One region of the Pseudoduganella dura genome, then DNA from elsewhere that is predicted to be linked to it. Evidence: predicted binding sites of a transcription regulator. Region 1 holds the regulator's gene; each other region holds the start of a gene.
The links. The regulator sigma-54, encoded in region 1, starts transcription at its own class of promoters, with help from an activator protein. The targets are predictions, from matches to a motif close to TGGCANGNAANCTGCTTT.

Region 1 (10,008 bases):
AAACGTTCCAGGCTATTGATTTGCAAGTAAAAAAAGGCTGATCGCCGCAAGTCCGGTTGGCGGTAATATGGCGTGCACCGTCCGATAATGCCGACCAACGCACGGAGACTCCGGGCGCCTTGCGCGCTTGATCAGCCTTTCTCTCCCGCCCATATCCATCATCGCCGCGCGTGCTGGCCATCCCCGGTTTCAATGCCTGCGGCAAGCCCGCGTGGCCGAAGCACCGGGTGGTGCGCCACAACGCTCAATCATTTCCACATGAAGGAGACGAAGCGGATGCAAAAATTACGTTTGTCCTGCGCTGCCGTGCTGGCATCGATGGTCGTGACCCCATCGGTTTTCGCCGCGCCGGCGCAGTCGTGCGAAAAGCCGGTCTGGCCCAGGGAGTCGCTGCGCTTCGAACAGGAGGGCAAGGTCACGCTGGCGTACTTGCTGGATGAAGACGGAGCGGTGCGGGATTGGAAAGTGGTGAAGTCCAGCGGGTTCCCGCTGCTGGACGTGGCCGCGCGCGACGGCATGGCCAAATGCCGCCTCACGCCGCGCGTGAAGGATGGCAAGCCGGTCGCTGCCTGGATCAGGATGCAATATGTGTGGACCCTGAGATCGTCCGCGTCCACCGATCGCGAGAACGCTTACGCGGCAGCAAGCGCCACGCAGAAAGCCGCGATCGCCGCCGAGGCCGACAGCGGCACGCCGCGGGCGATCGAACTGCTGACGAAGGCCGCCGTGCGGGGCGACGTGACGGCCCAGCTGTGGCAGGCTGCGCGTTATGAAGCAGGCAAGGGCGTGCCCGTGGATCATGTCGCGGCGGCGGCCTGGTACGGCAGGGCTGCCGAGGCCGGCGACAGCACGGCCGCGGAAGCGCTGGCGCGCTTGCACGAGCAGGGGCTGGGCATATTGCCGGACCCTGCCGCGGCTGGTGTGGTGAACCGCTAGTTCGTTGATCACTTGGGACGTCCGAGACTCCATGCAGTGCTCGAGTCGCTGGCGTCCGACACCAGTGACTCGAACGCCAAACGCTCCAGGCTATTGATTTGCAAGTAAAAAACGGTACCCGAGGCGTATCCGGCTGGCGGTAATATGGCGTGCACCGCACGACAATACCGACCAACGCACGGAGAAACCATGCACCTCGCCCGCCTCGCCCGCACGTCCCTGTCCATCATCGCCGCGGCGCTGTGCGCCGCGCCCGCCCTTGCCGCCAACACGCCGGCCATCGCCAATTTCGACACATGCGACAAGCCCGTGTGGCCGAAGGAGGCCCTGCGGCAGGAGCAGCAGGGCAAGGTCACGCTGGCGTTCATGATCAGCGAGGGCGGCGCGGTGACGGATTCGAAGATCGTCAAGTCGAGCGGCTTTCCGCTGCTGGACATGGCGGCCCGCGACGGCATCATGAAGTGCCGCTTCGTGCCGGCCACGCGGGACGGCAAGCCGCAGGCGGCGTGGATGAACTTGCAGTACGTATGGACGCTGCAAAAGAAGGCGGCAGACCCGGCGGCGGCCGCGGCCGCGTTCGAAACCGACCGCGAAGCGGCCGAAGGCGGCGATGCGGCCGCCGCGTTGCGGGTGGCCAAGCATTATATGACCGCGGCGAACGGCGCGCACGACCCGGAGAAGGGGGCCTGGTGGCTGCGCAAGGCGGCCGACGGCGGCGACGTCCAGGCGATGGAACTGCTGGCGTCGATGCTGTTCCAGGGCCGCGGCATCGCGCAGGACAAGGTGGAGGGGGCGCGCTGGATCGCGCAGGCCGCGGAGCGCGGCGTCGCGAACGCCCAGGCGATCTATGGCATGTTGCTGCTGCGCGGCGACGGTGTCACGAAGAACGAGGCGCTTGGCGAAGAATGGCTGCTCAAGGCCGCGCAGCAGGACCATCCGCCGGCACAGGCGCAACTGGCTTCGCTGCAGCTGCGGCGCGGCACCGTGGATGCCGGCACGATCGCACTGCTGGAGCGCGCGGCCGAGCGTGGCGAACCGGCGGCCCGTGTCATGCTGGGACGCTGCTACGAGCGGGGCACCGGCGTGCCGCAGGACGGGGCAAAAGCCTTCGCCCTGTATGCCCGGGCGGCGGCCGGCGGCAACGGCGACGCGAAGCGCGCGCTGGCGAACCTGTACGACCAGGGAGTCGGCCTGTCGGAAGATCGGCTGGCTGCCCGGACGATCCTCGGGCGCACCGGCACGGAGCCGGCCGGGAATGCGGTCGCTAAACCCGCGGCTGCAACGCAATGACGGCCATGCCGCCCAGCGCCAGGGCGGCGCCCAGCGCATCCCAGCGCGTGAGCGCGATGCCGTCCACGAAGCGCAGCCACAGCAGCGCCACGGCGATGTACATGCCCCCGTACGCCGCATAAGTGCGGCCGGCGGCGGCCGGGTGCAGCGTCAGCAGCCAGGCGAACAGGGCCAGGGAAGCGGCCGCCGGCATCAGCAGCCACGCGGGCCGGCCGCCTTTCAGCACCAGCCACGGCAGGTAGCAGCCGGCGATTTCGGCCAGCGCCGTGACGGCGAACAGCAAGGCAATCCTCAACATCTCCATGGCAGCCGCCGTCAGCCCAGCAACTGGTGCTCGGCGCGCGCCACCGCCTGCGCGTTGCCGCGCAGGACGACCACGTCGCCCGCTTCCAGTACCGTGCCCGGCGCGCCCTCGAGCCGCCCCTTGCCGCGCCGGATCGCCATCACCTCGGCGCCCTCGACATCGAGCTCGCCCACGGTGCGGCCCACGCAGTTCGATGCCTCCGTGAGCGTCACCGTGTGCAGCCGCGTCGCTTCGGTGTCGTCGCCCACATCGCTGATGCCGTGGAAGTAGCCGCGCAGCGACGCATAGCGCTCCTCGCGCGCGGCCTGCACGCGGTGCACCACTTTACGAAGCGGCACGCCCAGCATCACCAGCGCGTGCGAGGCCAGCATCAGGCTGCCCTCCATCAGTTCCGGCACCACTTCGGCGGCGCCGGCCGCCTTCAGGCGATCGAGGTCGGAGTCGTCGTGGCTGCGCACGATCACCGGCAGCGTGGGCGCCATCTCGTGCACCAGGTGCAGCACCTTCAGCGCCGACGGCGTGCTCGCATACGTGATCACCAGGGCGCTGGCGCGGTAGATGCCGGCGGCCACCAGGCTCTCGCGGCGCGCCGCGTCGCCATACGACACGCTGGCGCCTGCCAGGCGGGCTTCCTGCACGCGGGTCGGATCGAGATCGAGCGCGTGGTAGTCGATGCCTTCCTCCTGCAGCAGCGTGGCCAGGCTCTGGCCGCTGCGGCCGAAGCCGGCCACGATCACGTGCTTCTGGGTGGACATGGTGCGCGCCGCGAGCTTGGTCAGGTTCAGCGACTGCATCATCCATTCGTTGCTGGAGAATTTCAGCACCAGCTTGTCGGAATGCTCGATCAGGAACGGCGCCACCAGCATCGACAGCACCATCGAGGCCAGCACCACCTGGATCACGAACGGGTCGACGAGCTCCATGCCGCCGGCCACGTTCAGCAGCACGAAGCCGAATTCGCCGGCCTGCGCCAGCGCCAGGCCAGTGCGCATCGACACGCCGTCCGACGAGCCGAACAGCTTGGCCAGCCCGGCGATCAGCGCGAACTTCAGCGCCACCGGGAGCACCAGGAGCAGCAGCACGAGCCACCAGTTTTCCAGCACCACGCGCACGTTGAGCAGCATGCCGATGGTGATGAAGAACAGGCCCAGCAGCACATCGCGGAACGGCTTGATGTCCTCTTCCACCTGGTGCTTGTATTCGGTCTCGGAGATCAGCATGCCGGCCACGAAGGCGCCCAGCGCCAGCGACAGGCCGGCGCGCTCGGTGATCCAGGCCGCGCCCAGCGTCACCAGCAGCAGGTTCAGCATGAACAGCTCCTGCGAGCGCCGCTTGACCACCACCGTGAACCAGCCGCGCATCAGCTTCTGGCCGAAGAACAGCAGCACCACCAGCACCACCACCGCCTTCAGCGCGGCCCAGCCCAGCGTGACGAGCAGGTTGTCGGGGTTTTTCGCCAGCGCCGGGATCAGGATCAGCAGAGGCACCACGGCGATATCCTGGAACAGCAGGATGCCGATGATCTTGCGGCCATGTTCCGATTCCAGCTCCAGCCGCTCGGTGAGCATCTTGACGACGATCGCCGTCGACGACATGGCCAGCGCGCCGCCCAGCGCGAACGCGGCCTGCCACGAGATGTGGATCGACGGCGGCAGGGCGCGGGCCATCAGCCAGCCGAAGGCCAGGGTGGCCACGATCGTCAGCCCCACCTGGGCCATGCCCAGGCCGAACACGTCGCTGCGCATCGACTTGAGCTTGGGAAGCGAAAATTCGAGGCCGATCGAGAACATCAGGAAGACCACGCCGAATTCGGCCAGCGCATGGGTGGCGTGGCTGTCGTCGGCCAGGCCCAGCGCGTTCGGGCCGATCAGGATGCCGACGGCCAGGTAGCCGAGCATCGGCGGCAGGTGCAGCATGCGGAAGGCCACCACGCCCAGCACGGCGCTGCCCAGCAGCAGGAGGGTCAGTTCGAGAGGGGAAAACATGCCAATGAAGGGAAATATCCGTGAACGGTGCGCTGGGCTGGCCGCCCCGGTGCGCGGGCAGGGGGCCGGTTGGTTCGCCGGTTATTCCATGTTTGTAACATCTGGCAAGTTTTTTGCTTTCCCAATTCGGCTATACTTTCGGCATGAGTGTAACCCATGAAAAAACAATGCTGAAAGCTTTTGATGCAACAACCGCAAGCCGTGCGCTGGTGCTGGCGCGCGAAGCCCTGCAGATCGAAGCGGATGCGCTGATCGCTTTGCATTCTCGTCTGGAAACGGATGAAAGCGTAGGGAAAGCCGTCACGCTGCTGCTGAACTGCAAGGGCCGCGTTGTCGTGTCCGGCATCGGCAAATCCGGCCACATCGCCCGCAAGATCGCCGCCACGCTGGCGTCCACCGGCACCCCGGCGCTGTTCGTGCATCCGGCCGAAGCGGCGCACGGCGACCTGGGCATGGTCACGCCGGACGACGCGTTCATCGCGATTTCGTATTCGGGCGAAAGTACCGAACTGATGGCGATCCTGCCGGTGGTCAAGCGGATGGGCGGCGCGGTGATCTCGATGACCGGCAAGCCGGAATCGAGCCTGGCGAAACTGGCGGACGTGCACCTGGATGTTTCCGTGGCCAAGGAAGCCTGCCCGATGAACCTGGCGCCGACCGCCTCCACGACCGTGACGCTGGCGCTGGGCGACGCGATCGCCGTGGCGCTGCTGGACCTGCGCGGTTTCAGGGAAGAGGATTTCGCCCGCTCGCACCCGGGCGGCGCGCTGGGCCGCCGCCTGCTGACGCACGTGCGCGACATCATGCGCCAGGGCGATGCGATCCCCGCGGTGGCGACGGATACCCGGCTGCCGGATGCACTGATGCAGATCACGCAAAAAGGCATGGGCATGACCGCCGTGGTCGATGCACAATACCGCCCGGTGGGCGTGTTCACGGACGGCGACCTGCGCCGGATGATCGACAAGGTGCAGGACTTCGGCAAGGTCGTCATCGGCGACGCGATGCATCCCAACCCGCGCACGATCGGGCCGGACAACCTGGCCGTCGACGCCGTCGCCATCATGGAAGAGCACCGCATTAACCAGATGCTGGTGGTCGACGACAGCGGCACGCTGGTCGGCGCGCTGCACATCCACGACCTGACCCGCGCAAAGGTGATCTGATGAAATCCACGGTGATCGACGCGGCCCTCCTGGCCCGCGCCGCGAAAATCAAGCTGTTCATCTTCGACGTCGACGGCGTGCTGACGGACGGCTCCCTGCATTACGGCGCCGAAGGCGAGGCGTTCAAGACCTTCAACGTGCAGGACGGCCTGGGCATCAAGCTGCTGCAGGAAGCCGGCGTGCTGACGGCCATCATCAGCGCGCGCCGCTCGCCGCAGGTGACGGCCCGCGCGAAGGACCTGACGATCGATTTCGTGCACCAGGGCGGGCACGACAAGCTCACGCCGTTCAAGGCGCTGCTGGCCCAGCAGAACCTCACCGAGGAGCAGGTGGCCTTCATCGGCGACGACGTGGTCGACATCCCGATCCTGACGCGCGTGGGCCTCGCGCTGGCGGTGCCGAACGGCCGGCCGGAAGTGCTGGCGCGCGTGCATCACGTGACGAAGAATCCGGGCGGCCATGGCGCCGTGCGCGAAGCGTGCGAACTCGTGCTGCGCGCGCAGGGCAGCTACGACCGCGTGTTGGCCCAGTTCCTGATCTGACATGCGGGGTTGACATCAAATGGGAGAAGCCATGCGCAACCAGCGAACCGCACACCGTTACCGCCTGTCGATCGGCATGCTGCTCGCGCTGTTCGGCGCCCTCGGCTCGTTCTGGCTGGTCGAGCTGATGAACCGTACCGGCGAGGCCATGGAGGCCGGCATCAAGGTCGACGAACCGGATTACATCGTGGAACACTTCTCGTTCGTGCGCATGACGAAGACCGGGCAACCCAGCTACATCATTTCGGGTGATAAACTGACCCACCGCCCGTCCGACGATTCGTCGGACATCGTCAAGCCCGTGGTGCGCAGCATTGCCGGCGACAAGCCGCCGATGGATATCCACGCCGAGCAGGCCCGCGTTGACCAGGACAACACGCGGGTGACGTTGACGAAGAACGTGAAGATCGACCGGGCCGCATCGCCCGCCGCGCGCGACATGCACCTGGCCACCGAGAAGCTGACGATTTACCCGGACGAAGACCGCATGGAAACCGACTTGCCGGTGCGGATGGAAAGCGGCGGTGCCACCGCCACCGGCATCGGCATGAAAGCCAACAATGCGACGCGCCAGCTGACGCTGGGGCAGGGCACCATCGTGTATCCGCCCCGTCCGAGGCAATAGGTCAAACAGAATTCGCAGATAGGAATCGAAATGAAGAAACTCATGCTGTCGGCGCTATTGCCGGTGCTGCTCCTGGGAGCGGCGGGCATTGCATCCGCCGAGAAGGCCGATTCGTACAAGCCCACCGAAATCAACTACGGCCGCCTCGATGCGGACGATGTGAAACAGGTGTACACCTTCACCGGCGACGTGACGCTGACCCGCGGCACGCTGCGGATGAAGGCCGACAAGGCGGTGGTCACCTACACGCCGGACGGCTACCAGCTGGCCACGCTGACCGGCGGTGGCAAGAAGGTGGCATTCCGCCAGAAGCGCGACGGCGAAGGCGACCAGTGGATGGAAGGCGAGGCCGACCGCATCGAGTACGATGAAAAGGCCGAACTGGTGAAGATGTATTCGAAGGCGAAGATCCGCCGGCTCGAAGGCAAGAAGCCGAGCGACGAGGTCGAAGGCGAGTTCATCTCGTACGACAGCCGCCGCGAGTTCTTCAGCGTGCGCAACACGAGCACCGGGGCCGACAAGCCGGGCGCCGGCCGCGGCACGATGGTGATCCAGCCGAAACGCACGGAACCACCCGCGGGCACGCCCGCCAACGCGCCCGCCGGTGCGCCCGCTGGTGCACCCGCAGTTGCCCCATCCTCCACCCAACCGCCGGCCGCGCCGGCAGCGGGGCAATGATGGCGCAGGCGGTGGAAGGCTGCGAAAGCACGCTGCTCGTGCGCGGGCTGCAAAAGAGCTACGGCAAGCGCCAGGTGGTGCATGACGTGTCGCTGCAGGTGGCATGCGGCGAGGTGGTGGGGCTGCTGGGCCCGAACGGCGCCGGCAAGACCACGTCGTTCTATATGATCGTGGGGCTGGTCGCGTCGGATGCCGGCACGATCGACCTCGACGGTACCGATATTTCCAGCCTGCCGATCCACAAGCGCGCCACCCTCGGCCTGTCGTACCTGCCGCAGGAGGCGTCGGTGTTCCGCAAGCTGACGGTGGAGGAAAACATCCGCGCCGTGCTGGAGATCCAGAAGGTCGACGGCAAGGGGCTCGGCAAGGCGGAGATCGACGAGCGCCTGAACGCGCTGCTGGCCGACCTGCAGATCGAGAAGCTGCGCGAGAACACGGCGCTGTCGCTGTCCGGCGGCGAACGCCGCCGCGTGGAAATCGCGCGCGCGCTGGCCACCAACCCCCGCTTCGTGCTGCTCGACGAGCCGTTCGCCGGCGTCGATCCGATCGCCGTGATCGAAATCCAGCGCATCGTGCGTTTCCTGAAAGGGCGCGGCATCGGTGTGTTGATCACGGATCATAACGTGCGCGAAACGCTGGGCATCTGCGACCGGGCGTATATCATCAATCAGGGCAGCGTACTGGCCTCCGGCCGACCCGACGACATCATTGCGGACGAGTCGGTACGCCGCGTGTATCTGGGTGAACATTTCCGTATGTGATCAGCCATGAAACAGTCTCTGCAACTCCGCACCTCCCAGCACCTCGCGCTGACACCGCAGCTGCAGCAGTCGATCCGCCTGCTGCAACTGTCCACGCTGGAGCTGCACCAGGAACTGGAGCAGCTGCTGACCGATAACCCGCTGCTCGAGAGGCTCGACGATCCGCTCGACCGCTCGGTGCGCCTGCTCGGCGATGGCGCCATCAACAATGCGCAGCCCAACGGCGAAGCGCCGCCGGAAGGGCCGCCGGCACAGGATGCGCCGGCGGCGGCCGAACCCGAGCCGTTCGAAGGCGGCGACGGCGAAGGCCTCGATGCCGGCGCCGGCGATACCGACTGGAGCAATGCCGGCAGCGGCAAGGGCCCGGACGACGACGATTCCCGCCCCCAGCTCGAAGCGAGCCACCGCAGCCTGCGCGAGCACCTGATGGAACAGATGCGCGTGACCGTGCTGGAGCCGCGCGACCGTGGGCTGGTCGAGCTGATCATCGATGCGCTCGACGACAACGGCTACCTCGAGGAAGGGCTGGAAGAGATCCATGCCCGCCTGCCCGAGGAACTGGAAATCGAGGCCGACGAGCTGCGCACCGCGCTGAAGCTGCTGCAGAGCTTCGACCCGGCCGGGATCGGCGCGCGCAACGCCTCCGAATGCCTGGCGCTGCAGATCCGGCGCATGTCGGGCGTGCCGCTGGTCACGCGGCGGATGGCGCTGTGCATCGTCGAGAAACACCTGCAGTGGTTCGCGCAGCGCGATTTCAACAAGCTGAAGAAGGCGCTCGACTGCGACGACGAAGACCTGCGCGAAGCGCAGGCCGTGATCCGCCAGTGCAACCCGCATCCGGGCGCCGCGTTCGCGGCCGACGTGTCAGACTACGTGGTACCGGATGTCGTCGTGAAACGGGGACGCAACGGCTGGATCGTCACGCTGAACAACGACGTGATGCCCCGCCTGCGCGTCAACGCGCTGTATGCCAGCCTGCTCAAGCAGGGCAAGGGCGAAACGCAGATGAATGCCCAGCTGCAGGAAGCCAAGTGGCTGATCAAGAACATGCGCCAGCGCTTCGACACGATCCTCCGGGTGGCCCAGGCCATTGTCGAGCGGCAGAAGAACTTTTTCTCGCATGGCGCGGTGGCAATGAGGCCCCTTGTGTTGCGTGAAATTGCTGATACACTGGGCCTGCACGAGAGCACTATCTCTCGGGTAACAACTCAAAAATATATGCTGACCCCGCACGGCATGTTTGAGTTGAAGTATTTTTTTGGCAGCCATGTCGCAACCGAAGCTGGTGGGGAAGCTTCCTCGACTGCGATACGGGCGCTGATCGTGCAATTCACAGGAGCCGAAGACCCGAAGAACCCTTTATCCGACAGTAAGATTGCGGACATGCTGGGTGAACAAGGCATGGTGATTGCGCGACGCACTGTTGCCAAATATCGCGAAGCATTGAAAATTCCCCCAGTCAGCCTCCGCAAGTCCTTGTAGAAATCCTGGTTGTGCTCGGGTTCCTCTACGCCTCCATGTCTTGTCAATGGAGACCGCATGAACCTGCAATATTTTCTTTAGGAGTGTGTGTATGAATCTGACCATCAGTGGACACCATATCGACGTAACCCCTGCCATTCGCGAGTATGTGCAGAGCAAGCTGGAACGCGTTAGACGTCATTTCGATCAATTGATCGATGTAAGTGTGATCCTGAGTGTAGATAATCTCACCGAGAAGG
Region 2 (10,008 bases), 1.8 Mb from region 1:
CGTAGCCGTTCTGGCCCACGGTGAGGTTGGCGATGCCGCGCGTGAGGCGGCCGGCGTAGGCGATATCGGTGGCGCCGGCCGACGCGAAGTCGCCGCCGTAGACCGAGTAGGGGCCCTTGCGGTAGTCGAGCCGCGTGGCCAGTTCGGGGATGACGAAATTGAGGTCGGTCCAGCCCTGGCCGTGCGCGTGGCTGCGCTGGTTAACGGGCATGCCGTCCACCGTGGTGCGCAGGTCGGTGCCGTGGTCGAGGTTGAAGCCGCGCAGGTAGAACTGGTTGGCCTTGCCCTCGCCGCTGTGCTGGCTGGCGACCAGGCCGGGCGTCGCTTCCAGCAGCTCGCCGGGGCGGTACGTGGTGCGCGCTGCCAGCTGGCGCTGCGTGACGGTCCCTTCGGCCGCCGAGTCGGCGATGCCGAGCTGGCTGATGCGCGAGGCATCGATCGTGACGCGGGGCAGGAACGGGTCGTCGGCGTGGGCGGACAGGGATAGCGCCGCGAGGGCGGTGGCGAGGAGGGTTTTTTTCATGGTGAAGTAGTGGGGAAAGCACCGGAAAACCAGTGCCAGGCACCTTTTCGAGCTTGCTCGAAAAGGTGCCTGGCACTATTCCGCTGCCGGCAACCAGGGTTGCAGCAACCGGCACGCGTGCGGGAAAAATCAGGGCAGCCGCTGCTCGCCCTGCGCCGCCGTAAACGTCAGCGTGACGGTGGCCCGCCCCGCGCTGCCGCCCACGTTGACGGTATTGATCTGCGCCGGCAGGAAGTCGGTCAGCACGCCGTTCTTCAGCACGGCGCCGGCCGGCAGCGCGGTCCTGTCGATCTGCTGGAATACGGTGATCGTGTCGGCGCTGGCCTTCATGCCCACCCATTGCAGCGGCAGGTGCCGCCCGTCGACCGTCAGCACGAACCGCTTGTCCAGGTAGCGCCGCAACGCTTCCTGGTCTTCCTCCATGCCGAGGTCGAACTGGCGCCCGTACAGGTTCGTCAGCAACGCCTCCACATCGTGCGCAGTGTACGTGTGCACGATCTCGGTATTGCCGGTGGCGGCGTTGTAGCCGATGTCCGCCAGGCCCATGTGGTAGTTGTGGGCCGCGGCGGCAACCGGGAACAGCGCCGCCACGAGGGCGGCCTTCCTGAACCGGCGCAGCATTACTTCCGCGGCTCCGCGCCGGGCTGCTCCTGCTTCACGGCCTCCGGCGCCGGCTCCTTCGGTTGCTGCCGCGGTTGCTCCCGCAGTTGCTGCACCTCCGCCTGCTGCTTGGCCGCGGCGCCGTTGGTCGCCGGTACCGCGTCCGCCGCCTTCGCCCCGGATTTTTCGTTATCGTCGCCCTTCAACGGCGCGTTGAAGTCCTTCATCATGTCGTTCGGCTTGCGTTCCATCTTGAACAGCTCCAGGCGCGACGGCGCCGCCTTGCGGGGCCAGGAGTTGTTGCTGGTGTCGATATCGGCGGTTTCCCAGTACGGGTCCTGCGTCAGCGCCGTCATCGGCTCGTCCGTCACCAGCAGCTTCGTCACCTTCTGCGGCGAGTAGCGCCACACTTCGGCCGGCACGCGTTCGATGTATTTTTTGCCGGACTTCAGCGTGATCTCCAGCACCAGCGGCATCACCAGCCCGCCCTTGTTGGTGAAGTCGACCAGGTAGATGTACTTGCCCTGTTTCAGCAGGTCCTTCTGCCACGGTTCCAGCTCGCCCAGCGCCTCCTTGTACTTGTTGCGGTCGGCATTGGTGACGGTGAACTGGTCATGCTCGTTGTAGAAGTCCTTCAGTTCCGGATGGCGGTCGACGCGGCGCTCCATGCCTTCGTTGCGCTGGTCGGTGAGCGAGACCGGTTCCTCGGCCTTGCGGGCGCGCGCCCACGCCTTCTCGATCTCGGGGTCCTTGCTGCTGATGTTGAACTCGGTGATGTTGTCGAGGCTGATGTCCACGGCGTCCGTGGTGTAGAACCAGCCGCGCCAGAACCAGTCGAGGTCCGTGCCGGACGCGTCTTCCATCGTGCGGAAGAAGTCGGCCGGTGTTGGGCGCTTGAACTTCCAGCGGCGTGCGTATTCGCGGAACGCGTGATCGAACAGCTCGCGGCCCAGGACCGTTTCGCGCAGGATGTTGAGCGCGGTGGCCGGCTTGGCATAGGCGTTGTTGCCGAACTGGAGCACCGATTCCGAGTTCGTCATGATCGGCACCTGGTTCGCCGAGCGCATGTAGGCGGTGATGTCGCGCGGGTCGCCGCGGCCGATCGGGAAGTCCTTTTCCCACGCCTGCACGGCCAGGTATTCGACGAACGAGTTCAGGCCCTCGTCCATCCAGGTCCACTGGCGTTCGTCCGAGTTGATGATCATCGGGAAGTAGTTGTGGCCCACTTCATGGATGATCACGGCGATCAGGCCATACTTGGTGCGCTGGGAATACGTCAGTTCGCCGGTCTTCTTGTCCTTCGTCGGGCGCGGGCCGTTGAAGGAGATCATCGGGTATTCCATGCCGCCCACCGGGCCGTTCACGGAAATGGCGATCGGATACGGGTAATCGAAACTGTACTTGTTGTACTGCTCGATCGTGTGGATGATCGACGCCGTCGAATAGCGTTCCCACAGCGGGTTGCCTTCCTTCGGGTAGTACGACATGGCCAGCACGTTCGTGCCGTCCTTCTTGTAGCCCTGCGCATCCCAGATGAACTTGCGCGACGAGGCGAACGCGAAGTCGCGCACGTTCTTCGCCTTGAAGTGCCAGGTCTTGGTGGCCTTGCTGGCAGCGCTGTTGCCAGCCCTTTCCGCCGCTTCGGCCTCGGCCTGGGTGACGATCATCACCGGCTTGCTCGACGTGCGGGCTTTCGCCAGGCGATCGCGCTGGGCGGCGCTCAACACGTCGCCCGGGTTCTGCAGTTCGCCGGTGGACGCCACCACGTGGTCGGCCGGCACCGTGAGCTTCACATCGTAGTCGCCGAATTCCAGCGTGAATTCGCCGGAGCCCAGGAACTGCTTGTGCTGCCAGCCCGCCACGTCGTAGTACGCGGCCATGCGCGGGAACCACTGGGCGATCTCGAACAGCGCGTTCTTGTCGTCTTCGAAATATTCGTAGCCGGCGCGGCCGCCCAGCACTTTCTGCTCGTTGATCTTGTACGACCAGTCGATGCCGAAGGACACCCTGTCGCCCGGTTTCAGGGGCGACGGCAGGTCGATCCGCATCATCGTGCCGTTGATGGCGAATTTCAGCGGGGCGCCGCCGGCGGTGCGGATGTTCGACAGCTTGAAGCCGCCGTCGAACTCGCGGCCGGTCAGCACGCTGCGCAAGCCTTCGAACTTGGCGCCGCCTTCGTCGCCCTGCGGCTTCATCCATGCCTCGCGCGATGGCGCGGTCTGCACGCGGCGCGCATCCGAATCGGGCTTGTAGATGTTCTGGTCCAGCTGGACCCACAGGTACGTGAGCGTGTCGGGCGAATTGTTGTGGTACGTGATCTGTTCCGTACCGGTGATGCTGCGGTTCGCTTCGTCCAGCGTGGCGCGGATCGTGTAGTCGGCGCGCTGCTGCCAGTACTGGTGGCCCGGCGCGCCGGAGGCGGTGCGGTACTGGGTGGCGGTGGGCAGCAGCTCGTCGAGCTGGCGGAACTTGTCGTCGAACTTGCCGGCCGGCGGCTCGGCGGCGATGGCGGAGGCAACCAGGCCGAGTGCGGTCAGGCTGGCGGCGATTACGATAGGCAGGCGCTTCATTGATACCCCAGGGCAGGTAAGGGGACCGCGCCATGCCGGGTCTGGCCGGGCGGAACTCCTTCGTGTTTTTATGGAAACAGCCGGGGTATTCTAAGCGCGCGCATCAACTCGCGCAGGCGACGCGATTGTAACAATCCTGAAACATTGCCCATGCGGACGTCCGCGCCGGACACGGATGGACTGCACAGGGCGCCGTTGCAGGAACACGGCCGGACGTCCGCCGTCCGGGGGAATTCAGTTGTGTAGTATTCCTGCGACGCACCAGGGGTCAACCGGCGTCGGACAGGCTGGTGCGCAGGGTTTCGAGCTGGCGTTTCAGGTCATGCACCTGGTCCAGGCTGCACTGGCTGGCCGCCAGCACGCAGGCCGGGATTTCCCTGGCCTGTTCGCGCAGGACGTCGCCCTCCGGCGTCAGCGCGATGATGACCTGGCGCTCGTCGTTCGCGCAGCGCGTGCGGGTGATCAGCCCGGCCTGTTCCATCCGCTTGAGCAGCGGCGTCAGCGTGGCCGAATCGAGGAACAACTTGTCGCCCAGTTCGCTGACAGTCTGCTCGTTGCGCTCCCACAGCACCATCATCACCAGGTACTGGGAATACGTGAGATCGAGCTTGCGCAGCAGCTTGCGGTACAGCTTGTTCATTGCCAGCGCACTGGAGTACAGCGCAAAGCACAGCTGCTGGTCGAGCTGCGGTACATGAGGGGGGATCGTCGTGTTCATGGGATCAGTATAAATAGCGTGCGATCTAATTGCAACCTACTTTTGAGTGGAGGAATGTGCTTGCCAGCGCGCGCCGATTTGGCTATCGTGATCGGGCCCGTCTTTCCCCCATGGCGGGCGAGGAGGTTCAGAATGGATCGTGCAAGCAACCGAGCTACCTCGCACGCAAGCGAGCTTTATTCGCGGCTACCCGACCAGCGGGCCGGCCAGGCGCACTTGTACCTCGTTCAGCTCGACCCGCAGGCCGTGGTCGACGGGGTGCGCTATGACGATACCTATCTTGCGGATGAAATCCGTACCTGTGGCACCATGCGCGAAACCTGCCCGGTGTGTGCCGAAGGCCATCTGCAGCTGGTATTGCGACAGAAAAACGTGCGGGTACCGCACTTGTTCTGCCTGGAATGCACGCGCTGCTTTGGCGCATTTCTCGAAGACGGCTCCCCGGCCCTGATCGAGTAAACCCCGCGGCGCTTTCTCGCAAGGCGCCGTTTTATTTTCCTCGTTGCACACTGCTGCGCCCGGTCGGGTTGCCATGCACGCGGTCTGTCCGCGCGCCTGTCCGCCGCCAATTTCTTCAACCCGGTTGCCAATCGCCCCATGCTATAGTCGCTTGCAGAATAAGCACAAGCAGGGGACTTCATGCGTGCACAGGGTTACCTGGCCTTTACCGTCGGCATCTGCCTGACCGCCTGGGCATGTCTGTTCGCGATGGAAACGCAGGACCGTCACATCGCCGACCGCTTCGGCCACGACATGGACAAGGTGGCGCGCGATACCGAGGCGCGCCTGAAGACCTACTTCGACACGCTGCTGGCGATCCGCGGCACGTTCAGCGTGCATGGACAGATGAGCCGTGCCGACTTCCATCGCTACGTGGCCGAGCTGCACCTGACCGAGCGCTATCCGGGGTTCCAGGGAATCCAGTGGGTGCTGCGCGTACCCGAAGCGGAACTGCCCCGCCACGTGGCGACCGTGCGCGCCGATACCGGCATCGTGCCGGGCGGCTATCCCGATTACCGCATCCATCCCGTGATCGAGCGCGCCGAACACTATCCGATCGTCTATACCGAACCGATGGCCGGCAACGAGAACGCGTTCGGGCTCGACCTGGCCGCGCTGCCGGCGCACCTGCGCGCGCTGGAGCTGGGGCGCGACAGCGGCGAGCTGGTGGCCACGGAGCGCATCACGCTGGTGCAGGATGCCAGCGGCCAGCCCGGCTTCATCGCGCGCCTGCCGGTCTACCGCAAGAACGTGCCGCTGGGTACCGTGGAGCAGCGGCGCGATGCGCTGGTGGGCTTTGTCGCGATCGTGTTCCGCGTTACCGACCTGATGCGCGAAGTGATCGAACCGCAGCTGCTGAGCCACGTGCACGTGGTGATCCACGATACCGGCTATGTGCTCGACGGCACGCCGCCGACACCGACGATCGACGGCCTGCTGTTCGACAGCGCGGGCAAGCTGGGCGGCGCACGGGAGGCGCGCCGCACGGTGCCGGGGCTGCTGTCGAAGGCGGTGCTGAACGTTGGCCAGCGCCGCTGGCTGCTGCAGGTGCAGGGGTACGACGGCAGCCGCTACGGACGCGGCCATGAAACGATCTACCTGATCGGCGGCTGCGGCTTCCTGATCAGCACGCTGATCGGCGTGTTGCTGGTCACGCTGCAGCGGCGGCGCGCGCTGGCGCACACGCTGCGTGCCGCGCTCGAAGAACAGCGCGCATTGCAGGACAGCGCCGTGGTGGGCATCGGCCTGTTTTCCGATGGCCGCATCGTGCGCTGCAATCGCGGCCTGGAGGAAATGCTGGGCTACCCGAACGGCACGCTGGCCGGCCAGCCGACCACGATGCTGGTGCCGGATGGGAGCGACCCGTTCGACTGCGGCCTGGCCGGGCAGCGCATGCACCGCGAGCTGGAACTGACCCGGCGCGGTGGCGACAGCCTGTGGTGCATCGTCAACGGGCGCATGCTGGACCGGCAGGCGCCGGACAAGGGCTGCGTATGGGTGCTGTGCGACATCAGCGACCGGCGCCACACCGAAGCCGCGCTCGAAAGCACCCTGCACGAGGTGGCGCAGCAGAAGGAGCAGGTGGAAGAGGCGCACCGCGAGCTTTCCAATGTGCTGCACCAGTTGCGGCAGGCGCAGGATACGTTGATCACCTCGGAAAAAATGGCGGCGCTGGGCGCCCTGGTGGCCGGCATCGCGCATGAACTGAACACGCCGATCGGCAACAGCCTGCTGACGGCTACCGCGCTGGCCGACATGGTGGCCGACTTCGAACGCCAGCTCGAAGGCCCCGGCGTGCGGCGCTCGGCGCTGGAAGCGCACCTGAACGATGCCAAGACGGCCTGCGGCATCATCGCCGGCGCGCTCGGCAAGGCGGCCGACCTGATCACGTCGTTCAAGCAGGTGGCGGTCGACCAGACATCGGACCAGCGGCGCCGCTTCGACCTGGCCAGCGTGGTGCACGACACGCTGGCGACCTATTCCGCGCAACTGCGGCGCGCCGGTTGCGAAGTGCGGGTCGACATACCGGGCAACCTCGACTGCGACTCGTACCCGGGCAGCATCAGCCAGGTGCTCAGTAACCTGATCAACAATGCGCTGCTGCATGCGTTCGTCGGCCGGCCCGACGGCCTGGTGACGATCGCCGCCCGTGCGCTGGACGGCGACATGGTCGAGCTGCGCTTCATGGACGACGGCGTGGGCATGAACCACCGCACGCTGCACCAGATCTACGATCCGTTCTTCACCACCAAGATGGGGCAGGGCGGTTCCGGGCTGGGCATGAACATCGTCTACAACATCGTCACGGGCGTGCTGAAGGGCAGCATCCGCGTGGAGTCCACGCCAGGCAGCGGCACGGCGGTGGTGCTCATGCTGCCGCGCACGGTACCGCACGCCGCCGCTGCCTGACCGCCACGCCGCCGGCATGCACCACGGGCAGGCAAACGCTCCCGAACGGTGCCGTGCATCGTGCGCGGCACCAGAATGGACCGCTGCCGCGCAAACGCCAAAACAACTTTATTCGATGCGGCGCTCCCCGATCGGGCGCGGCAGTCCTTGCTGGTGCGCCGGTGCACCAGCGCATGGCGCCGCCGGCCAATATCGTGCGCCGGCATGCCTGGACGGCCCGGCGTGCATTGTCGGGCCCGGTTTTTGCTTCGCTTCAAGTAAAGAGACTGAATTTTCAGTACATCGATCAAAACTTCAAGGGGAGAAGCAATATGGCGTACCTGGTGCCGACGGAATTCGTGACCAAGATGGTGGATGCGGGCGAATCGAAAATCTACATGGCCACGCGCGATGCGCTGATCCGTGCCTACATGGCCGGCGCGATCCTGGCGCTGGCGGCCGTGTTCGCGGTCAGCTGCTCGGTCGCAACCGGCGTTCCCCTGATCGGCGCCATCCTGTTCCCGGTGGGTTTCTGCATGCTGTACCTGATGGGCTTCGATCTGCTGACCGGGGTGTTCGTGCTCACGCCGCTGGCGCTGATCGACAAGCGTCCCGGCGTGACCGTCGGGCGCATCCTGAAGCATTGGGGCATCGTCTTCGTCGGCAACTTCCTCGGCGCGCTGACCGTGGCCGTGCTGATGGCCTACATGTTCACGTTCGGCTTCAACACCGATGGCGGCAAGATCGCCCAGACCGTGGCGCACATCGGCGAAAACCGCACGACCGGCTACGCCGCCTACGGATCGGCCGGCATGCTCACGCTGTTCATCCGCGGCATGCTGTGCAACTGGATGGTCTCGATGGGCGTCGTGGGCGCGATGATTTCCACGACCGTGGGCGGCAAGGTGCTAGCCATGTGGATGCCGATCATGCTGTTCTTCTTCATGGCGTTCGAGCACTCGGTGGTGAACATGTTCCTGTTCCCGTTTGGCCTGATGATGGGCGGTAATTTCACGATCATGGATTACCTGATCTGGAACGAGATCCCGACCGTGCTGGGCAACCTGGTGGGCGGCCTGGCGTTTACCGGCCTCACGCTGTACACCACGCACATCAAGACCGCCGCCAAGCGCAAGTTCAACTGATCCGGGCATGCCGGCCCTGCACCAGCGGCCGGCATCCGTTACCCACCATGCCCGCGCGACTCACGCTGTCCATCGGCCAGCACACGGACCCCGGCCGCAAGGCCGTCAACCAGGACTTTCACGGCAGCTATGTGCCGCGCGAGCCGCAGTTGTCGGTAAAGGGGGCCGCGCTGGCCGTCGCCGACGGCATCGGCAGCAGCGATGTCAGCCACATCGCCAGCGAGACGGCGGTGGCCGCCTTCCTTGAAGACTACTATTGCACTTCCGATGCGTGGTCGGTGAAGACGTCGGTCGAGCGGGTGCTCGCCGCCACCAATTCCTGGCTGCATGCGCAGACGCAGCAGGGCCAGGGCCGCTACGACAAGGACCGCGGCTACGTGTGCACGTTGTCGGCGATGGTGATCAAGTCGAATACCGCGCACCTGTTCCACGTGGGCGATACGCGCATCTGCCGGGTGCATGCGGGGGCGCTCGAACCGCTCACGGTCGACCACAGGGTGTCGCTCTCGCCCGGGCAGAGCTACCTGGCGCGCGCGCTGGGCGTGGATGCGCACCTGGAAATCGACTACCGCACGGTAAGCCTGCAGCCTGGCGACCTGTTCATGCTGGCCAGCGATGGCCTGCACGAACATGTGTCCGCGGCCGAAGTGCAGGAAGCGCTGTCGGCGGGCGCCGACCTGGATGAAGCGGCGCGGCTGCTGGTGGCGCGTGCGCTGTCGAACGGCAGCGACGACAACATCACGGTGCAGCTCGTGCGGGTGGAAACCCTGCAGGCGCATGACGCCGGCGAGCTGCTGCAGCAGATGGCGGAACTGCCGTTCCCGCCCCAGTTCGAGCCGCGCAGCGAATTCGACGGCTACCGCATCATGCGCCCGCTGCACGGCAGCAGCCGCAGCCACGTCTACCTGGCACTCGACCTGGCCACCGGCGAGAGCGTGGCCATCAAGACGCCGTCGATCGACCTGCGCGACGATCCCGTCTACCTGGAACGCTTCCTGATGGAGGAGTGGATCGCGCGGCGCATCGTCAGCCCGCATGTGATCGAGCCGGTCGTCACGGAGCGCAAGCGCAGCTACGTCTACCTGGTGACCGAATATATCGAAGGGGTCACGCTGGCGCAATGGCTGCGCGACCGCGGCAAGCCGGACCTGGACGCCGTGCGCGATATCGTTTCGCAGGTATCCAAGGGATTGCGCGCGTTTCACCGGCTGGAGATGCTGCACCAGGATATCCGCCCCGAAAATGTGCTGGTCGACCGCACCGGCACCGCCAGGATCATCGACTTCGGCTCGGCCAGCGTGGCCGGCGTAATGGAAATGACGCCTTTCTCTCCCGGCGGCGGCGGGGCCACGCTGGCGGGAGCGGCTTTGTATGCCGCGCCCGAATACTTCCTCGGCGAGCCGGGCACGGTGCGCTCCGACGTGTTTTCGCTGGGCTTGCTCGCCTACCACATGCTGACCGGGCAGCTGCCGTACGACGTGCGCATCCCGCAGGCGAAAAACCGCGCCGCGCAGCGCAAGCTGGTTTATACGCCGGCACGCGGCCATGACCCGTCGATTCCCG
Region 3 (10,008 bases), 160 kb from region 1:
CCCCATCGAAACTGGTGCGCCGGCGGCGCCGGCCATGTTTTCCGCTTGCGGTTCGGGCTCCGGTGCGCCGACCGGATCGGCGGCGAACGATAATCCGGTGTGCAGCAGCATGGCGGCGGCGCCCGACTTGATGATGGCCTTGTGCATTGTGATTCCTTTTCTTGTAGTGAAGATGGAAAACTGGATGCAGCGAAAAACGGACGAAAAAGGGTCCCCCTGCCGGCATGCGCGCCGGCAGTTTCCCCGGACCTCTCAGTCCTTGCAGCGTTGCGGGTTTATTTCTTGGCGGCGACCACCTCGATCTCGACCAGCCAGCCGGTGGAGTTCAACCCGGCCACCTGCATCACGGCGCGCGCCGGCAGGTTCGGCTGCGTGCCGCCGAAGAACTGCGTGTAGCCTTCCATGAAGCCCTTGGTGTCCGCGCGGCCGCCCTTCGACGGATCGCCCACGAGGAACACCTGCATCTTGACCACGTCGCCCATCGTCAGGTTCATGCCCTTCAGGATCTCCTCGATCTTCTTCAGCACGCCCACGGTCTGCGTTTTCGTATCGCCGTAGGCGGCGATCGAGTCCGGGCTGGCGGCCTTGTCGATCATCGGCGGCACCTGGCCGCTGATGAAGTGGATCGTGGCGCTGGCCGGCAGCGTGACGGCCTGCGCGATCGGGAAATCCGAGCCGGGAATCTTGTGGCGCACGATTTCCTGCGCGCTGGCCGAAGTGGTGGCGACGGCGGCGGCCATCAACAGGGCGGCGGCGATGTGCTGTTTCATGAAGCCTCTCTTTCAGTGTTTGTTGGACAGTTGTCCGGCCGAGAAAACCTCGGCCGAAATTTCGGTGCGCAGTGCGGAGACATCGCCTTCGGCAATGGCGGGCGACTGGTTGCCCCAGCTGGAGCGCGCATAGGTCAGCACGGCGGCGATGTCGCCATCGTTCAGGCTCTGCGAAAAGTCCGGCATGCCGCCGCGCCCTTTCAACAGCACGGTGGCCGGTTCCCTGGCCGGCCCCTGCACCAGCGAATTGCCGGCCAGCGCGGGAAACGCGCCCGGAATGCCCTTGCCGCTGGCCTGGTGGCAGGCCGCGCAATTCTTCTGGTAGACGGCCTTGCCGTCGGCGGCCGCCGCGTGCAGCGGCGTGGCGGCCACGAAGCCGACCAATGCCATCAAGGCTGAAACATGGTGCGTCATGCCATCGCCCTTTCATGGATGCGCGCCATCTGCTGCCATGCCGATTCGATCGCGCCGGCCTGCCAGCCCGTCAGGTAGGACAGGTGTTCGCCGGCCAGCAGCACGCGGCCTTCGCCTTCGAGCAGCGTCGGGTAGGCGTTCTTGCGGCTGTCGTCGTTCCACTCGGCCCAGCCGCCCAGGTTGTACTGCACGCGGTGCCAGGCGACCGAAAAGGCGTTGTCGAACGAATCGCGGTAGGCGGGGAAGATCTTTTCGCCGGCGGCCAGCGCGAACTCGGCACGCTCGGCCGGGCTCAGGCCGCTCACTTCGATCGCCGCGCTCTGGTAGTTGTAGTAGCCGAGGATCACTCCCTTCTTCTTTTGCCAGCTCGTCGACGGCAGAGAGATCGTGTTGATGCCTTTCATGTCGGTCAGCACGTGGCCGCCGTAGATGTGTTCATCCTCTTCCCAGAAGCGGCGCTTCATCTGCAGGCCGATCTTGCCCACCGGCGCATAGGCCACCGACTTGATCGCGGCCTTGAAGGCGTCCGAGAAATCGGTATCGACCATGCGCAGCGTGGACAGCGGCATCGTGCACAGGCAGAAATCGGCCGTGACGGTGCTTTCCTTGCCGCTCTTCGTATCCTTGAAGGCGATCGTCACGCTGTTCTCGCCGTGGCTGATCTTTTGCACTTCCGCGTTGTAGCGGATGTGGCGGCCCACGCGCTTTTCGAATGCCTTGGCGATCGAATCCATGCCGTTCACCGGCTGGAACATCGTGTTCTGCATCGGGTAATCCTGCACCGCGCTGTAGATCTTGCCCACGCCGGAGGCGAGCAGGTCGTGGAAGGCCAGCGGATCGGAGAACGAACCCGGTCCCGGGTTCATGCCGGCACCGGGATTGACGGCGAAGCCGCGGCCGCTGCGGCCCTTGTAGCTGAGGTCGCCCGCTTCCAGGTGGCCCTCGTGCTTCAGGTAGTCGAGCAGCGCTCGCTGGTCGTCGCCGGTCAGCTGCTTGTCGAGGCCGTTGCCCTGCACCGTCTTGGCCAGCAGCTCGGCCACGTGGCCGCGCAGGTCGGCCTTGATCTGCGCCGGGCGCAGCCGCTGGTTCGACAGCGGGCCGCCATTCTCTAGGTAGACGAACGAATGGTCGTTATCGTTGACCATCACTTCCAGCGGCACGTCGAACTGGCGCGTGTAGTGCAGCGTGGACTGGTGGTGCAGCGGAATGCGCCACGGCCCGTGGTTGATGTACTGCCCTTTTTCAAACGCGCAGCGCTGCGTTTCGCCGCCCAGCTCCGTGAGCTCGAAACCGTTGCGCGCGGTCTGGCAGCGGCCGCCGGCAAAGCCGCGCGCTTCCAGCACCTGCACGCGGTAGCCCAGCTTGGCCATCTCGTAAGCGGCCGTCATGCCGGCCAGGCCGGCGCCGAGGATCACCACCGACTTGCCCTTGCCGCTGCCGCTCAGCGCCGGCGGGCCGGACATCGTCGACCCGATGCCCATGCCCCAGGCATTCATCGCGTTCAGCAGCAGCCCGGTCCCGCCCACCGCGGCGGCACGGTACAGGAAATCGCGCCGCGTTACCGCTTTCATCAATCCACTCGTCATCGCAGCCCCTTGTGTTGGTGAACTTGCTTGCACATAGGTATCTAGCAATCGGTGTGCCACGGCTTGTCCGGAAAGCACTCTTTTCGGCGAGGCGAATGAAGTCGTTTCGGCCACGGCGCCTGGCGTGGCATGGCGGCGCGTGCCGCGGAGGGCGGGCCGACATGGGCGTCACACTTTGTTCGATGGGTGCGAAAGCGCGACAGTCCGTTCGGCGCCGGGCCATGCACCAGCACGACGCAGCGGGGCCATCGCGCATTCCTTGATGTAGCGCAGCAAATGTCCTGGGGCCAGGCCCCAGGTCAAAGACTGTGCAAGATCAAAGAATGGCCTGGGGTCAGACGCCAGGTCAAAGTCTGTGCAAGATCAAAGATGTCCACCGGGCGGAAGCCGGGCTGTCCGGCGCCAGGCCAAAAAAAAGCGCGCCGGGTGGCGCGCTGAAAATACGACGAGGTTGAAAAAAGGTCAGCCGACGAACCCGGCGATGATGCGTTCGAAGCTGGGGTACTGGCCGGCCGCCTGCGGGCGGCGGACCGGCGCTTCGGGCTGCGGGAAGGGGCGCGCCGTGGCGGTGCTGCGCTGGCAGGCATGGAAACGCATCGGCGCGGCCGGGTCGGGCAGGTAGACGCCATCGCCGATGATCCCGTCGTGCTCGCCATTGTCGTCGCATGCCACGCGCACCACCCAGCGGCCGCGCTGGCGCGCCCGTTCGAACCAGCGCTCTTCCACCGCCTTGGCGCAGGTGTACAGCTGGCCGTTGACGCTGATGCCCTCCTCGGTCACCAGCGCATCCTGCAGCGGCAGCAGCGCGCAGCGCACCAGGTCTTCGGCGTATTGCTTCAGAGCGGTGCCGCGCTCGCGCATGCCCCAGTCCCACAGTTGCAATGGCGCCGGGCCCTTGCCGTCGCCCTGCAGGTTGTGCTCGAGGATGGCGTCGATGACGAGGCGGCGGAACTGGCCGATGTCGAGCGCGCCATCGAGCGCACCCAGTTCGGGCGCGGTGGAGGACGGCAGCGCGGGCGCGTCGGCGCGCAGCAGGCCGAAACGGCGCTCCAGCGCGGTTCGCGCCGGCACCTCGGCCGGAATGCCCGTCACGCAGCGTATGCCGAAATTGTCCTGCAATGCGCGGCCGCCGTCGCCGCCGGCCAGCGCGCCGGGCACCAGCAGCCGGTCGGGCAGGTGGCGGCAGGGCCAGTCCTGCGCGGCGATCGCGCGGCCGTGCCGCAGCGCGAGGCGCGGCTTGTCCGCCGCGCAGTTGGCGAGCGCCGTCAGCGCATGCTGCCAGGCGGGTGCCTCCAGGCTCACGTGAAAGCCCGTGACCATGCCGGAAAACATGTCGCTGACGAGGTAGACGACGGGCCGGCCGGCCAGCCGGCGGCGGTCGCCGCCGGCCAGCAGCTGCACGTCCGCGCGCACGGCGGCCACCTGGAAGGCGGCACCCGGCCGCCCTTCCGCATCCACCAGCGCATGCGGCGCCAGGGGCAGAGGGCGCGGTGCCGGGCGCAGGATGCGTCCCTGGTCGAGCCAGTAGCTGAACTGGCCGAAGCTCGGCACGGCATCGCTGGCGGCGGCGCGCACCACGTGCATCGTGTCGGGCACGACGCGGCGTTCGCAGAAGAATTCGCGCAGCATCGCTTCATACGCGCCGCGGCGCGAAAAACGCGTGCCGGTATAGGTGGCCGCGGCAACGCGGAACACGCGGCGCATCGGCTCGTCGACATTCACGCCCGGTGGCGCGCCTTCGCGGCGCGGCCGGCCGCGCTTGATGCCGGCGGTGGAGGCGCGTGTCTTGCCCCGCGCGCCGCTGTTCGAATAGTCCGGCAGCAGCGCGTTCGGCGTCTGCCCGCGCTGCCAGTAGCGGCGCAGGTAACGGTAGATCGTGGGGTGCGATACGCCGTGGCGTGCCGTGTAGTCGGCGATCATCTGGCCGCGCCGGCGCGATTCGTAGATGCCGGGTTCGTCGCCCGTGAGCTCGGCGACGATGGCCCAGGCCCGCTCGCGCAGCGCGAGGTGGCCCGGCTTGATCGCCTCCTGGTCCGCCACGACCAGCCAGGGATCGTCCGCCAGGCGGCGCGCGCGGCCCGAAGCCAGGTCGGCTTCCAGTTCCGGCAGCCGCGCCGGCTCCACGTCGCAGCCCTTGCCGTCCATGTCGAACAGCCAGGCCATCGTGCGCGCCGGGTCGATCCACAGCACCCGCATCGTGCGGCGCCGTGGCGCGCCATATTGAAGTAAGTCGTTTCGCAGTAACATCCGCCCTCCTCGGTGGAGAGTAATAATGCAGATGTCTATGCAAGTATCGGGCCAGCCTCTGCCGAGGTCATTGGGCCCTGAAACACCCTTCGGCGGGCGCGATGGGCATTATCGTGGTGCAGGCACGGCACCGTGTCCGTGCACCAATCTTACTAATGGCTTACAGGGCGTGTCCATAATGAACATGGGCCGCCCATGCGGGCGGCCCATCCGTGTCGGCGCCTGGCCGGTGCCCGCTTGGCGCTTGGCGCTTGGCGCTTGGCGCTTAGCGCTTAGCGCTTGGCCTTCGCCTTGCCGGCGACCGGCTTCTTCGGCGGCGTGTGCTTGCCGGACTGCGGCGGCATCGCATCGGCCTTGCTGATCTTCAGCTGCTGGCCGCCGACCCATACCTTGCCCAGGTGGCGGAAGATCTCGTCCGGCATCCCGTCCGGCATTTCCAGCACCGTGTGGTCCTCGAAGATCTCGATACGGCCGATGTAGCGCGCTTCCAGCCCGCTTTCATTGGCGATCGCGCCCACGATGTTCGACGGCGTGGCCTCGTGGTTGGTGCCCACTTCGATCCGGTAGGCGCGCATTGCCAGGCCGTCCTGCGCCTTGACGCGCTTCTTCTTCGGCGCTTCTTCCTCCACGGCGTCGGCCACCACGGCATCGAGGCCCTTGGGTTCCGCTGCCCTGGATTCCGCTGCCTTCGGTGCCGCGGCCCTCGGTGCCGCTTCGGGCGCCGACTCCCGTGCCGGCTTCGGCGCCGCTTTCGGCGCCGCCCTGGCCGGTGCCGGCGCCGGTGCGCCCGCCACGTTCGCAGCGGGCTCGCCGTCGCGGCGAATCCGCATCGGCCGGCCCGCCACCCGCACGCCGGTCAGCGTGTCGAGCACGTCGGCCGGCAGGTCGGCCGGCATGTCGAGCACCGTGTAGTCTTCGAAGATCTCGATGCGGCCGATGAACTTGGAGTCGACGCCGCCCTCGTTGGCAATCGCGCCGACGATGTTGCCCGGCTTGACGCCGTCCTCGTAGCCCACTTCGATGCGGTACGTCGCCATGCCCGGCTCCGGTTCGCGGGCGATGCGCTCTTTCTTGGGATAGGCCGGGCGTTCCGGGCGCTCGGCACGTTCCGGGCGCTCGAACCTGTCACCGCGGTCGCCACGATCGGGGCGGGCGCCGCGCTCTTCGCGCTGGGGCGCCGCCGGGCGGCCATCCTCGTGCCAGCCTTTTTCCGATTTCTTGTCGAGCAGCAGCGGGGTGTTCCCGCGTGCCAGCTTCGCCAGCGCGGCGGCGATTTCGCTGGCCGGCACATCGTGTTCGCGCTCGTAGTCGGCAACCAGCGCCTGGAACTGCTCCAGGCCGCCTTCGGCCAGCGTTTCCGTGATCTGGTCCTTGAACTTGGCGATGCGCACGTCGTTGACGGCCTGCAGCGTCGGCAGGTCCATCGGCTTGATCGGCTGGCGCGTGGCGCGTTCGATCGTCTTGAGCAGCGTGCGTTCGCGCGGCGTGATGAACATGATCGCATCGCCGCTGCGGCCGGCGCGGCCGGTGCGGCCGATGCGGTGCGTGTAGCTTTCCGCGTCGTACGGCACATCGTAGTTCACCACGTGGCTGATGCGCTCCACGTCCAGCCCGCGCGCGGCCACGTCGGTGGCCACCAGGATATCGATCTTGCCATCCTTGAGCTGGCCGATCGTGCGTTCGCGCGCCGCCTGCTGCATGTCGCCGTTGATCGCGGCGGCGGAGAAACCGCGCGCGGCCAGGCGTTCGGCCAGTTCCTCGGTGCCGATCTTGGTGCGGCTGAAAACGATCATGCCGTCGAACGGCTCCGCTTCCAGGATGCGGGTCAGCGCGTCGAGCTTGTGCATGCCCGATACCAGCCAGTAGCGCTGGGTGATGTTCTCGGACGTGGTGGTCTTGGCGGCCACCGTGATTTCGGCCGGGTCGCGCAGGTAGGTGTTGGCGATGCGGCGGATCGCCGACGGCATCGTGGCCGAGAACAGCGCGGTCTGGCGCGATGCCGGCGTTTCCTGCAGGATGCGCTCGACGTCGTCGATGAAACCCATGCGCAGCATCTCGTCGGCCTCGTCGAGCACCAGCGTCTTCAGCTTCGACAGGTCGAGCGAACCCTTGTCCAGGTGATCGATCACGCGCCCCGGCGTGCCGACCACGACGTGCACGCCGCGCCGCAGCGCGGACAGTTGCGGGCCGTAGCTCTGGCCGCCGTAGATCGGCAGCACGTGGAAATTCGGGATATTGGCGGCATAGCGCTGGAACGCCTCGGCGACCTGGATCGCCAGTTCGCGGGTCGGTGCCAGCACCAGCGCCTGCGGCGTGACCTGGCGGATGTCGATCCGCGACAGGATCGGCAGCGCGAACGCGGCCGTCTTGCCGGTGCCGGTCTGCGCGGTGCCGAGCACGTCGCGGTTGGCCAGCAGGTGGGGAATGGTCTGCGCCTGGATCGGCGACGGGGCTTCGTAGCCCACGTCGCTCAGTACTTTCAGCAGCGGGGCGGACAGGTTCAGTTCGGAAAACAGGGAAGGTATGGCAGTCATGACGGCACTCGCGATAAATTATTGTTCGAATCGCCCAATGCGACAGGAAAGGGCATAGTTTACCCTGTCCGCGCCATGGCCGTCTCACGGATGGCGCCGCGGCCGCGTCGGCTCAGCCGTTTTTCGGCTATATTTGCCGGTTGCCGCCCTGCCCGGGCCCCGGCCCCCGGCCCGAACTTGCGCTGGAAAGCAGCAGCACGGCAGCAATCCGCCCGCCCAACACTTCGCAGGAATCATCATGTTCAAACTGTCGACTTCGTTCTTCCTGGCCCTGGCCGCCGTTACCGGCAGCGCCGTCCATGCCGCCGGCGCCGCCTACGGCCCCGAACTGCAGGGCTTCAAGTACCCGTACCCGGTGCAGCATTTCCGCTTCAATTCGCAGGGCCAGACGATGCAGATGGCCTACATGGACGTGAAACCGGCCGGCAAGGCGAACGGCCGCACGGCGGTGCTCATGCACGGCAAGAATTTCTGCGGCGCCACGTGGGAAGGCACGATCGCCGCGCTGTCGCAGGCCGGCTACCGCGTGGTGGCGCCCGACCAGGTGGGCTTCTGCGCCTCCAGCAAGCCGCCGCAGTACCAGTACAGCTTCCAGCAGCTGGCCGCCAACACGATGGAGCTTCTGAAGAAGGCCAGTATCGACAAGGTGGTGCTGGTCGGCCACTCCACGGGCGGCATGCTGGCCACCCGCTTCGCGCTGATGTATCCGCAGAACGTGTCGCACCTGGTGATGGTCAACCCGATCGGCCTGGAAGACTGGAAACAGCTCGGCGTGCCGTACCGCACCGTGGACCAGTGGTTCGAGCGCGAGCTGAAGGTGTCGGCGGAGGGCATACGCAATTATGAAAAAAGCACTTATTACATGAACCGCTGGAAGCCCGAGTACGAAAAATGGGTCGACATGCTGGCCGGCCTGAACGCCGGCCCGGGGCAGCGGCTGGTGGCGTGGAACTCGGCGCTGATCTACGACATGATCTACACCCAGCCGGTGGTGCACGAATTCCCGCAGCTGAAGGTGCCGACGATCCTGATGAACGGCGACGGCGACACCACGGCGATCGGCAGCGACATCGCCCCGCCGGAAGTAAAGGCGAAGATCGGCAACTACAAGGTGCTGGGCAAGGAAGCCGTCAAGCGCATCCCGCAGGGGCGCCTGGTCGAGTTCCCGGGCCTGGGGCATGCGCCGCAGATCGAGGATCCGGCGGGATTCCACAAGGCGCTGCTGCAGGCACTGGCGCAGTAAGCGCTCTCCGGTACGGTATCGCTCAGCCGCCCGCCCCCACCGTCATGCCGTTGCCGGCCGCCAGCTGCGCCTCGTTCTCGTCGAGCACGGTGTTGATGGCGGTGGCCGGCACGGGGCGGCTGAAGTAGTAGCCCTGCATCTGCGAGCAGCCGTGCTCGCGCAGGAACGACAGCTGGTCCAGCGTTTCCACGCCTTCGGAGATCACCTGCAGGTTCAGGTTCGCCGCCAGCGCGATGATGGTGGTGACGATGGCCGCATCGTCCGGGTCGATCGTCAGGTCGCGCACGAAGGCCTGGTCGATCTTCAGCACGTCCACCGCGAAGCGCTTCAGGTGGGCCAGGCTGGAGTAGCCGGTGCCGAAATCGTCGATCGCCAGCTTCACGCCGAGCTTTTTCAGTTCGAGCATCACGCCGATCGCGTGCTCCACGTCGTTCATCACCGCGCTTTCCGTCAATTCGAGTTCCAGCGTTGCCGGTTCCAGCCCCGTTTCGGCCAGTACGCGCGCCACGTCCGCCACGAAATCCTGTTCCGCCATCTGCCGCGCCGAGACATTGACGGCCACCCGCAGGTAAGGGCGCCCTTCCCGTTGCCATTCGACCAGCTGGCGGCAGGCGCTTTCCAGCACCCACGCGCCCAGCGGCAGGATCATGCCGGTTTCTTCCGCGAGCGGGATGAAGCGGCCCGGCGCCACCATGCCCATTTCCGGATGCTGCCAGCGCACCAGCGCCTCCATTGCCACGATGCGGCCGCTGGCGATGTCCACCTGCGGCTGGTAATACAGCACGAATTCGCGGCGTTCGAGCGCGCGGCGCATCGCCGTTTCCATCTGCACCCGCTCGCCCAGCCGCTCGCGCATGGCGGTGGTATAGAACTGGTAATTGTTGCCGCCCATTTCCTTGGCGCGAAACATCGCGATATCGGCCCGTTCCATCAGCACGGCGGCATCGGTGCCGTCGTCCGGGCAGATCGCCACGCCGGCGCTGCCGGAAATGAATTGCTCCTTGTCGTCGAGCATCAGCGGGGCGGCCAGCGCGGCCAGCAGCCGCTGTACCTGCTCGGGCCGGGGATGGCGCGCACCGTTCTCGGGCAGCAGCGTCAATGCGAATTCGTCGCCACCCAGCCGGGCCAGCGTATCGTCCGGCCCCAGGGTTTCGCGCAGCCGCGCGGCCACGATCTGCAGCAGCCGGTCGCCGCCCCGGTGGCCCACGCGGCTG

Region 2: GJV26_RS18985 (formate/nitrite transporter family protein) is a predicted target of sigma-54. The motif match lies at 7,554-7,571, and genes of this name have one in related genera.
Region 3: GJV26_RS10400 (flavin monoamine oxidase family protein) is a predicted target of sigma-54. The motif match lies at 2,812-2,829, and genes of this name have one in related genera.

The regions. Positions count from the first base shown of each region.
Region 1 is NZ_WNWM01000002.1:2,529,900-2,539,907, reverse strand. Features, by position in the region: gene GJV26_RS11155 (TonB family protein) at 277-936, shown strand; gene GJV26_RS11150 (TonB family protein) at 1,126-2,226, shown strand; gene GJV26_RS11145 (YnfA family protein) at 2,201-2,530, opposite strand; gene GJV26_RS11140 (monovalent cation:proton antiporter family protein) at 2,542-4,515, opposite strand; gene GJV26_RS11135 (KpsF/GutQ family sugar-phosphate isomerase) at 4,683-5,681, shown strand; gene GJV26_RS11130 (KdsC family phosphatase) at 5,681-6,223, shown strand; gene lptC (LPS export ABC transporter periplasmic protein LptC) at 6,255-6,848, shown strand; gene lptA (lipopolysaccharide transport periplasmic protein LptA) at 6,879-7,526, shown strand; gene lptB (LPS export ABC transporter ATP-binding protein) at 7,523-8,287, shown strand; gene GJV26_RS11110 (RNA polymerase factor sigma-54) at 8,294-9,769, shown strand; gene hpf (ribosome hibernation-promoting factor, HPF/YfiA family) at 9,861-10,008, shown strand, end outside.
Region 2 is NZ_WNWM01000002.1:4,329,174-4,339,181, forward strand. Features, by position in the region: gene GJV26_RS18955 (TonB-dependent receptor) at 1-523, opposite strand, end outside; gene GJV26_RS18960 (DUF6702 family protein) at 653-1,144, opposite strand; gene GJV26_RS18965 (M1 family metallopeptidase) at 1,144-3,693, opposite strand; gene GJV26_RS18970 (MarR family winged helix-turn-helix transcriptional regulator) at 3,962-4,411, opposite strand; gene GJV26_RS18975 (hypothetical protein) at 4,544-4,870, shown strand; gene GJV26_RS18980 (CHASE domain-containing protein) at 5,051-7,321, shown strand; gene GJV26_RS18985 (formate/nitrite transporter family protein) at 7,633-8,445, shown strand; gene GJV26_RS18990 (bifunctional protein-serine/threonine kinase/phosphatase) at 8,493-10,008, shown strand, end outside.
Region 3 is NZ_WNWM01000002.1:2,366,618-2,376,625, forward strand. Features, by position in the region: gene GJV26_RS10385 (TonB-dependent receptor plug domain-containing protein) at 1-147, opposite strand, end outside; gene GJV26_RS10390 (RidA family protein) at 276-770, opposite strand; gene GJV26_RS10395 (c-type cytochrome) at 783-1,184, opposite strand; gene GJV26_RS10400 (flavin monoamine oxidase family protein) at 1,181-2,755, opposite strand; gene GJV26_RS10405 (TnsB C-terminal domain-containing protein) at 3,233-5,017, opposite strand; gene GJV26_RS10410 (DEAD/DEAH box helicase) at 5,290-7,551, opposite strand; gene GJV26_RS10415 (alpha/beta fold hydrolase) at 7,790-8,794, shown strand; gene GJV26_RS10420 (bifunctional diguanylate cyclase/phosphodiesterase) at 8,817-10,008, opposite strand, start outside.